2 linked regions of the Thermococcus sibiricus MM 739 genome follow. The main gene of each other region encodes a partner of the protein of the gene in region 2 in a complex. Links are inferred from orthologs where the notes say so. Each region holds a gene or a part of one and is shown on either strand. Other genes may lie near its edges.

Region 1 (5,202 bases), 140 kb from region 2 along the record:
GTTGGAAGGAGCATATAAAAACGTTTTTGGACAAATATGACTACTAAATCTTTCTAACCTCTACCCAAGTTGAATGATAGGCCGATCCATTACCGTACTTTTCTACAGTTTCATCCGTTGTGAGGAAGTTTACATTCCACCCAAGGAGCTTTGGCCAGAAAGCTTTGTAGAGGACCACAATTCCACTTGGAACATCTTCTGACACCTTTGCTCTTGTTTTTATGTTTCCATATTCATTGAAAACTTCCACTTCATCATTATCCTTTATTCCCCTTTCATCAGCATCTTGAGGGCTAATGTGAAGATAAGGATCAATTATATTGTATGTGTTGTGATACTGGCTGGTTATGGTTAACTTCCAAGTGGGGCTTAAGAGCTGAAGACCTTTTCTCTTCAATGGATTATATTGCGGGAAGGGCGGCAGGCCTCTGCCAACGGCCCTTTGCGAATAAAATTCCACCTTTCCACTTGGAGTATTATAAAACCTCTCCTTTTCCTCAACTTTTACAAATCCCCTCTCCTTAAGCTCTTCAAAACTTAACCCATTTTTCTCCAAGATTTTTCTAATGACATCCTCATCGCTTTCGTATAGACAGGGGTTTTTTATATCCAAAGCCTTGGCAAGCAACCTTGTTACTTCACTGTTGCTTTTTCCACAAAGCTGTGTTACCGGCTCATTCAGAGCTACGTAGCGGTGATAATAAGAATCCGCAATATCCAGGCGTTCAAAGAATGTGCTGGCAGGCAAAACCACATGTGCATAAAGGGCCGTGTCAGTAAGGAATATATCATGAACCACTACAAAGACATCATTTTTCATTATTGCCTTTCTCAAACGGTTTTGATTTGGGAGAGACGCCAATGGGTTTGCATTATAGATATAGAGGAACTTAATATCTCCATTTTCAATGAACTCTGCAAGCTTCATTTGGGGTATTCTTTTAACAGGCCTTGTCCGGAGGAACTCCCCCTCGGCATAACTCTTATCTATGGTTTTCATATCGTAGATAAAGCCAAATTTATGACCAACAAGGGTGGGAAGTATTGCAATTGCTCTTACTGCCTCCCCACCCATAAAAGATCGCTGAAGGCCGTATCCTATGTGTATAACCCCTTTTTTCTCAGCGTATTCAAAAGCAAATTCTTCAATCTTCTCTCCTTGGATTCCGGTCTCTTTAGCCACAAAATCCAGATCAATGGTTGAAAGGTATTCAACAAACTTCTCAAACCCGTAAACATTTTTCTCAACAAATTCCCTATCATAAATGTTGCTTTCCACAATGACCCTTGCAACTCCCAAAGCAAAGAGCACATCTGTGTTGGGCCTTATTTGGAAGAATTTTTCACTCTTCTTTGCGGTTTCAGTTTTCACCACGTCAACAACCCATTTTTCAAGCCCATACCTCTTGGCAAGCATGAAACCATGTAGATTCGTCCAGAAAGGATTTACACCCCAGTAAACTATGAGCTTTTGATTCTTTAGATCTTCCGGATCCATGCCCACAGCAGTTCCATAAACGTCCCTCAGGGCCTCCTGGCCTGCCCTGTCACATATTCCATAATCGAGCATTGAAGCGTTGAGATAATGAAACAGCCGAAGTGGAAAAGCGTAATTAACGACACCTCTATCACCTGCATAGTTATACACAAGAACACTTTCACTCCCGTGTTTTTGGATGGTTTCACTTAGACGAGCTGCAACAAAATTTATTGCTTCCTTCCATCCGGTTTCTTTAAAGTCCTCCCTTAAATCCTCCCTAACAAGGGGAGTTTTCAATCTTTCCTCGCTGTGGAACCATTTAGAGAGCAGGGCCCCTTTGGGACATAAAAAGCCCCGAGTTATCGGGTGTGAAGGATTACCTTTAACCCTCAACACTCCCTCTTTAAGTTCACTTATTATCGAGCAGGTATCATAACAGTCCCTCATACAAACGTTAAACATACTAACCACCTAATAAGATATTGATACTCGCCTAGCTGCTTCTCTCTGAGTCAGGATATGCCCTAATGTCCTGGGAAGGGTTGCAAGGTCACCGGCCTTAAATGGACCGTATTCTCTCAGGTGCTCATCCAAAATTTTTGGAATATCTTGAAGCATTAGATAAGCGGTAAAGATTCTTTTATCGGTCTTAAAAACGACTTCCTCCGTTTCTTTCACTTGAATCTCTTCCTCAAGTACAGGTATTTCCTCTCTGTGAATAAACGTTGCTATGATGGAAAAGATTTTCTTTTCATCCCCAACAAGATTGAATGGACGACCTTCTACGGCCATGTCAACTATTTTATGAAGTCTGGCCCTAATGATTTCCCTAGCCAATTTTTCTGCAATGCCTAATTCTGAAAGGTACAACTGCTGCTCAATCTCCTCCCCTCTTTCTTTAGAGGACTCTGCCTTAATCTTTAAAGCTTTCATTAGGCTATCAAATTCCTCGTAGAATTCCTCATCTAAGTCCGTTAATTCATTTGAAGATAGTTCCATTTCTAGAAGTTCTCTAAGTTTCGCTAGATCCAAGCTGACCACCTAAAAAGATGTTAAAAAATCACTCCTCAACACGAGGAGCCAACAAGAATGTGAGTCTTCCTTCATCCCTTATTGGATAATCCATTTGAAGGGGCATTTCATTTCCAAACCTGAGTACAACCTCATCCGCTTTTCCAATTCCCTTGGCCATATCAGCCAGGTAACTGACACCATATGCACTCTTGGTTTCTTCTTCAACATTCAAATCAAGTAACCCCTCATCTTCAAGAGTGAGTTTAATCTCAACTTCTTGGGTTTCCCCTTCAGCTTTCATAATGAACTCATTTTCCTTCGCAATGAACTTTATGCTGTCACTAACAAGAGAAGCATCTTTTACAGCTTCTTTCAGAACTTCTCCAAGTATAACTGCTCTCACTGTGAATGGAAGCTCTGGAAGATCGAGTTCAAGCTCTTCGACTTCAATCAATGGGAGTCTGAAAGTTCTTTTTGCAGTGCCTTCTAGAGTGATCTCAAGAAAGTTCTCCTCACCTTTCCTCAAAACAAGGATATCCTTACCCTTTCCTCTTTTAAGAACCTTTTTGAAGTGATCCATGTTAACTCCTACCGTTTCCTCCCCATCAATATCATATTTACTAAAAATGCTAGCGGGAAGATTGAGGTCAAGTAAAACCACCCTACTAGGGTCCATTGCCCTCATTGACATACCTTCTTCAGCGATTTTGAACGCAGCTTCATCAATTAAATTGCTTGCTGTGTCTATCAAGTCCGCAAATTCTTTTGCCCCATCAAAAACTATCTCAAATGGCATCTTCACCCCTCCATATTATTGAGAATTTTAGCTATTAATCTAACTCTTTCTTTACCTCTCAATAAATAAGTTTTTCCATTATCCACATCAGGTGCCCTCTTATAAGCTTCGTCTAATTCCTTTAAAGCTTTTTCTGCAAGGCGTTTAAGCACTTCTAGCTCAAATTCACTCATAAATTCCACCATTATTCATAACCTCTCCATGTGTACCCGCACTTTGTGCATCTGTAAAAGATGGTTGATGGTTCATCTCCAGCCCTTGTTTGCAATTCCCACCAGTATGCCTCATCGTTACCGCACTTTGGACAGGTTATTTTTACTTTTGGAAGTGTAGCTACATCCTGTTCAATAACCGGGATATCTTCTCTATCGTGTTTAATTTTTTGAGTTATTTTATACTTGCTTGCGGTTTCTAGGTCAAGAGGCTCCTCGTAGCCACATTTTCTGCATACAAAAACTCCCCTTTTCTTATCTGGAAGCATTATATTCCCGCATTTTGGACAGAATTTCATTTTTCTCTCACCTCCAGCCTAGGGCAGAGTTGATGGTATTAAAATAAAAAGCTTTGCCATTATCTTCGTTCATGTGATCGGCTGTATGTTACCGAAAAGATGCCTCTCCTCAACCCTTTGGGTTCTATTCTGTAGATTCTTCGAAAAAGAAGTGTCAAAAATTCCAGATAAAGGGGCATTCGAAACCAATTTTTCGTTTTCATTTCAAAAATCAGTTAGTGCGTCCTTGAAAGATACCTCGAGACCTTTCAAGGTTTTCACATCAAATAGTACTTTATAATTATGCAATTTTCCCCTTGTATTATCTCTACAACGCTTTTTCTAAGATCTGAGATATCTTCCCCAAACGTTCCTACTAGGATGTCGTAATCTCCCCATATTTCGTATACTTCAAATGTATGCTCATGTTCCATGAGCTTCTTCTTAAATTGAATGATCTGTTCCTTTGGAATTTCAGGTTTTAGCTTAATAAGTACGAACGCATAATTGTAGCCAAGTTTATCAAACCTTAAATAGGCAGATATAAAGAGACATCCTCTTTTTTGCAAGTTTATTCTTCTCCATCTAACGGCTGATTTTGAAAGCCCGATTCTTCTCCCAATCTCTGCGTCACTCATTCGAGCATTCTCTTTCAAAAGCCTTATAATTTGCCAATCTTTTTTTTGATAATCTTCTCTTCATTTTGTCCCCTCAATTTTTGTTTATCATGAAAACAGCTTAATAAATTTTTAGTTCATTAGACCATAAATATTTCCTAAGCACAATCCAAAGTAACCAGTGTATCACTACAATTTTGGTTTAACAATGGATATATACTGCTACTTATCTCAACTTTTTGGGTGTCATGAATGAAGAAATACACAGTTGGACTAATAAGAGTATTGACAATCCAGGATGAAGAACTCCTAAATCTCCATGGAAAATTAATCGAGAAGGCATTTCCAGAACTGAAAGTAATTAGCAGATGCATCGAAGACCAGCCAAAGGGCATATATGATGAAAAAACCGAGGAAGAAGCAAAACCAAAAATTTTGCGCTTGGCAAAAGAATTTGAAAACGAAGGGGTTGATGCTATAATCATAAGCTGTGCGGCAGACCCTGCTGTTGAAGAAGCTAGGAAATTAGTTTCGGTTCCAGTGATTGGAGCTGGATCCTCTGCTTCTGCACTGGCCTTAGCATATGCTAGGAAAATTGGTGTTCTTAATTTAACTGAGGAAACTCCAAGGGTAATAAAAGAAGTTCTTGGCGACAAGTTGATTGCCGAGGATCATCCGGAGGGAGTCTCAAATACTCTTGATTTGATGACAGATTGGGGACGAAAAGAAGCAATAAACGCTGCAAGGAGATTAAAAGAAAAAGGAGTCGAGGCAATAGTTTTGGGCTGTACTGGGATGTCCACAA
Region 2 (5,216 bases):
TCGTGAAAAAGCTCATTAATTAAATCGGCATAATCCACGCTCTGTGGAATTTCGTAGAGATACTTTTTAGGCGTTTCACACCATTCCACAATATCCTCAAGAGAAGGATTGCTTTCCAATCTAAGGCCTTTAGGCAACATAACTGCAGAACGCTCTGATTTAGCGAGAGGTCCAAAGTAAAAGGTTAACCTGTTAAGTACTCCATAGAGATCTATATACTCAAATTCACCGCTCCACGGTACCTTTTCTCTTCTTATCTGAGGGGGCAAGTCAAAGATAAACGCATCGGTTTTATGTTTGTAAGCTTCATAAATCTGAAGTGGACTCGGCAAAAGGTCTTCAAGCCTTCTTTCAGGCATCTCTGGTGGTCGAGCAGGGTCAGAGAAGATTACATCAGCATCAATTCTATCAACAACATTTTTACTCAAACTATCCCCATGAATGAAAGTTATCTTATCCTTAACTCTATACTTCTCCGCATTTTTCGTTGCATAGAAAAGCTTCTTTTCATCAATGTCTACTGCATAAGCCCTATCAGCATATTTTGCGAAGAATATAAGTTGAATCCCAATTCCACAGCTTACATCTGCTATGCTCTCAGGGTTTACTCTTTTTGCCCTATAATCAGCCACTATTTCATGAGTCGCGTATCTAAGTCCTTCTAAGTCCATCCATAAATCACTTCTTGAAAACTTATTTTTTGCTTTTATTCTCGCTCTGGCTATTTCAATTATTTCATCAGCCTGCTCTCTCGGAAGTCTCGCTCTTATTTTCTTCTCATCGAACCCTCGCTTTATCAATTCTACAGTCTGCTCAATATATTCTTCCATTTTCCCACCGTTGTTTCCTATCTCTTAAATTTTTAAAGATTTGTGCAAAAGAATTTAAGGAGGTTCGAATGAAATTTAGTGGGATAAAAATGATGGGAATGAAGAAAAAGCTTTACTTTGCATTGGTGGCCCTAATAATACTTGGAACTTTCTGGTATTCATATGAAAAAGCTTCAAGCACAGAACTTCATGATTATATCGGAGACGAAGTATGGTACATTCCAGCCGCTAGAAACGTCCTTCACCGCCTTGGAATCGAGCTACATTATGTAAACAAAACAACAAATTCAGAAGGTATAAACATCATATCGACAGGAACAATAATAAAAGGGTACGTAAAAGTTAGTGTACTTGGATTCGAATTTGAAAGACCCTATACAAGAAATGTGAATCCTCAAACCCCTCCCCTTCTATCAAAACTTGGGATAAAACTTGATTTCATACCCTTAAACAGAACTCAGGCCTCAGATTTTGATCAAATTAAGTTTAAAATTGAACCGATAGCTAGGAAATACAATTATACTTACTATAAACCATATTCTAACTTTCCGGGGGTTTATTATGAAATTCCAAAAGAGAATATTGAGAGTTTTATAGAAGAAGTGAAGAAGATTGATGGAGTTGATATTGTAAAGGGCTTTCGCTATCCAGACAAAGAAAACATCCAAAACTACCTCAACACAGAACACCCATTCCTAGGAAAAGATATTATAATGTTGGGAATGCTCATAGAAGACAAACCCATTTTTTGGCGCTTGCCTGGCCTGATAGAACATGTCATAATAAATATACTCGTGCTCCTAGCAACCTACAGAATAGCAAGAAGCTATTTAGCAAGTTTTATAGCATTAGTATTCTCCGCTTTTGATCCTCTATTATATGCCACATCTTTAACAGGCATGCTTGATATTCACGTAGCATTCTTTACAACCCTTTTCATGTATCTTTTAATTTCAGAAAAATACAATTCCAGTGGTATTTCTATTGGCCTTGCAGCAGCTACAAAATTGAATGGAGCATTTTCTTATCCAATTATACTAATAAAAACCTTAAAATCCAAAATCGAACTTAAAAAGCTATTCACCTCGCTATTTCTCCTCCCGGTAACAGGATTCTTAATTCCGCAGATTCCCATAATTGCTAGCATAGGCTTCTTTCCCTGGCTTTCAGATTTTATTGGAAGTTTTGGATGGCACCTGAGCTACAAAGGCAGTCATCCGGCAAATTCACCCTTCTGGGAATGGTTTATAAGCTTAAGGCCTTTTGCGTTCCATTATAATCCAGATATCTTTGCAGTCACTGATCCTATCCTAATGCTCTCCATGGCAGTGTTCATATTTGCAATCCCATATGCCGCCATAAGAAGAAAAAAACTCTTAATACCCTTCGGAATCTTTTGGAGCACAATAGCTTTTTATGGTTTACAATGGCTTTTGGGAGGTAAAACTCAATTTAGCTTCTATGCAACGCCATTAGTGCCAGCAGGAGCAGTTACTTTGGGAGTAATGGCCTATGATATAATAAAATGGGAGTACTTTGAGAACTCTCTCAGAATTTACTGGGAGTGGATAAAAGAGATCTTAATATGGTTATGGGATAAGATTGGAAGTTTTAGGACTTTTTTAAGAAATTTAAGAGGTTAGATTGATTCTTTTCTTTTTGTAACTTTTCTTCAATCTTTTTCAATGTTTTCCAGCTTCTCCTCACCACAGGAGGGAAGCTTCCGTGTTCTTTGTAGTATTCTTCCAAAAACTTTCTTGTAATGGGATCACTCGGGTACCCTGAACCTATATTTCCATAAATTTCTTTGAGTCTTTCTATTGCCTTGTCTCTTGTAACTTTAGCGAGTATTGAAGCAGCAGCTACGGGGATGTACTTAGAATCTGCTTTATGTTCCGCTATTATTTTTGGATAGAAAGAGAGTTTTTCCCTTACAACAATCCCAAATCGCTCTTCGTTCACGTCAGCTGCATCTATATAAACAAGATCAGGCTTAATTTTAAGAGAGTTCAAAACTTTAGCAAAGTTTTCAACCTCAAAATCATTCATTGTTCCTTCCCTCTTATCTATATCCTCCGGAGATAGTTCAAGTATGAAATAATCATCAACAAGTTCTATTATCTTCTCAAAGAGTTCCTCCCTTTTCTTTGGGCTCAACTTCTTTGAGTCCTTAACCCCCAAGGCCTCAAACTTTTCAATTTTTGATTCATCAATAACTACAGCAGCTATAACAAGTGGCCCTACTACAGGCCCTCTCCCAGCTTCATCTATTCCTCCAAGTTTCATATTCCTACCTCCTGAGAACCAAACCCCCATAAACAAATCCAAGCATTATTGTAGCTATTCCGCTTGGTGGAATGTTTGTAAGATATGCCAATATTATGGAAAGTATTTGAATGGAGAGTGTTAAAGCTAAACTAATTCCTAGAATCTTTCTAAGATCATTACTAAGCATTAACGCTATTGCACCGGGTAAAACAGCGATAACTTGTAGGGTAATTAATCCAACAGTCCTAACTATCAACGCTCCTGTAGCTCCGACTATTATGTAAAGGAGAGTAAGATAGAGCTTTGCATTTCCAGAATAACTTTCAAGGCCCTCAGCATCAAAGCTCACATATAAGAAATCCCTATAAAACAACAGCATGACAAAAAATATCAATGCTCCTCCTAAAACCAAGAAAAGAAGGTCATTAATGGTGATCAAGAAAAGCTCCCCTGTGAGGTAAGAAACTATGCTTTGGGAGAGAGCAAAATAAGGCCTAGTGGCCATGACTTTATACAAAATCCCAAAGGCCAAAACTGTAAATCCAGCTATGAAGCTCGCTATTATTCCTATTGCCGTATCACTACTAAAACCTTTTTCTTCTAGAAAGGCTATTGAAGCAACTACGAATATTGTTATTACTAATGCTACCCAAAGTATTAAAGAGGAATTTTCAAAAATCAGCCCAAGTATCATGCCCAAAACTGCTCCAAAGAGAAGAGAGTGAAAAGTAGCATGCGTTAAGAATGCTAAGCCCCGCATATTTATCAAAGGACTTAGCATACCTAACAAAATGCTCACCATTATACCACCCAGGAGGGCCCTAAACAAATATTCTGGAATCACTTTCTCTCCCCCCTGTGCAGATGGACATCACCTATAAAGCAATACATTCTTTTTCCCACTTTAATAGCCTTGGATTGTGAACCATAAACTTTGGTAATTATTTCATCTCTGAGAACTTCCTCTGGAGAACCAAATGCTATCAACTCCTTATTGAGGAGCATTATCTTATCCCCTATTTCTGTTAGAGGATTTGGGTCATGTGTTGTTATGATCATTGCTAATCCTATCTCCTGCTTTATTTTCGCAAGTACCGAAACCACCTCTACCCTCGCGCTGGGATCAAGGGCAGATAATGGTTCATCCAGAAGGAGAAGCTTAGGTTTAGAGATAAGTGCCCTAGCAAGCAATACTCTCTGCTTTTGACCACCACTAAGTTCTGAAAACCTTTTATCTTTTAAACTTCCAAGGCCTACAAACTCCAGTGCCTCTGTTGCCTCCCTTAAAAGATTTCTTGGGATATTAAAGTGCATGAGACCTCTTTTGTATAATGCCCCCATAGCAACTACTTCAATTACTGTTAAGGGCACTCTTTCATTCAAAGAATAACTTTGGGGAACGTAGGAGATAACATTCCTGCTCTCAATGGGAGGCTTTCCAAAGACTAAAAGGGTTCCTTTATAGTTTTGATGAAGGCCTGCAACTGCTCTTAAAAGAGTAGTCTTACCTGCCCCATTAGGCCCAAGTAAAAGAAGAGTTTGATCACTATCTAGTTTAAATGTTACATTTTCGACTGCTTTCTGCCTATCATAATAGATAGTCAAGTTTTCCGCAATTATCAAATTCTCACCTTCAATTAGGTCTACCTAAAAAATTTAAAAAATTTGCGATTAGAGTCCAAAAGCTCCTTTAATTCCATTGATTACAAGCTGAACAGCCATTGAAGCTAATATAAGTCCCATCATTCTTGTTATAAGCCTTATTCCAACTTTACCGAGCCTTTGTTGCACTTTTTCCGCTGACCTAAGCACTACGTAAACTAGGAAGCTTGTGATAAGAATAGCAAGCATTACAGCTGCTTTCCCTAAATAGCTGGCATTTTTTGCCATGTGTATCATCACGGTAGTTATTGAACCGGGACCAGATATCAAGGGGATTGCCAAGGGGACTATAGCGATCTCGCTTAAATTTACCGCTTCCTCTTCCTCCTCATGACTTATCTTCACAGTTGATAAGTTACCACTCAACATCTCCAAGGCCATTCTGAAAAGTAAAATTCCTCCTGCAATTGCAAATGCATCTATTGTAGAACCGAAAAACTTGAATATCCACTCACC

What was found. Proteins that work in one complex are often made in the same cells at the same time.
Region 1: the proteins of rnhB (region 2) and TSIB_RS02805 are in contact, whole or in part, in a crystal structure (PDB 3P83), measured with the Archaeoglobus fulgidus proteins. The link is inferred for Thermococcus sibiricus MM 739 from one-to-one orthologs. Residues at the interface, in WP_010878125.1 of Archaeoglobus fulgidus: Ala74, Ile178, Ala179, Ile183, Arg190, Ser195, Asn196, Leu197, Arg198, Gln199, Lys200, Thr201, Leu202, Asp203, Phe205; in WP_010877842.1 of Archaeoglobus fulgidus: Val39, Ala42, Asn43, Val44, Ala45, Met46, Leu125, Asp168, Ser194, Asn218, Tyr219, Pro220, Ile237, Leu238, Ala239, Pro240, Arg241, Ile242, Glu243, Ser244.

What each region holds. Positions count from the first base shown.
Region 1 is NC_012883.1:530,491-535,692, reverse strand. What follows is about bases 1,416-4,232. They hold TSIB_RS02805 (DNA polymerase sliding clamp), read right to left. Parts: upstream 3,291-4,232; coding sequence 2,541-3,290; downstream 1,416-2,540. Other genes in these bases: TSIB_RS02795 (Lrp/AsnC family transcriptional regulator), read right to left, coding at 4,059-4,232; TSIB_RS02800 (transcription factor S), read right to left, coding at 3,475-3,801; TSIB_RS10395 (hypothetical protein), read right to left, coding at 3,293-3,463; TSIB_RS02810 (DNA replication complex subunit Gins51), read right to left, coding at 1,952-2,512; TSIB_RS02815 (molybdopterin-dependent oxidoreductase), read right to left, coding at 1,416-1,927. In the rest of the region: more of TSIB_RS02815, read right to left, coding at 44-1,415; more of TSIB_RS02795, read right to left, coding at 4,233-4,418; TSIB_RS02790 (aspartate/glutamate racemase family protein), read left to right, coding at 4,650-5,202.
Region 2 is NC_012883.1:394,572-399,787, reverse strand. What follows is about bases 1,280-4,110. They hold rnhB (ribonuclease HII), read right to left. Parts: upstream 3,117-4,110; coding sequence 2,442-3,116; downstream 1,280-2,441. Other genes in these bases: TSIB_RS02055 (metal ABC transporter ATP-binding protein), read right to left, coding at 3,939-4,110; TSIB_RS02060 (metal ABC transporter permease), read right to left, coding at 3,121-3,942; TSIB_RS02070 (membrane-bound dolichyl-phosphate-mannose-protein mannosyltransferase), read left to right, coding at 1,280-2,473. Outside these bases: TSIB_RS02075 (class I SAM-dependent methyltransferase), read right to left, coding at 1-830; more of TSIB_RS02070, read left to right, coding at 899-1,279; more of TSIB_RS02055, read right to left, coding at 4,111-4,721; TSIB_RS02050 (MarC family protein), read right to left, coding at 4,770-5,216. UniProt on the Methanocaldococcus jannaschii protein: Endonuclease that specifically degrades the RNA of RNA-DNA hybrids.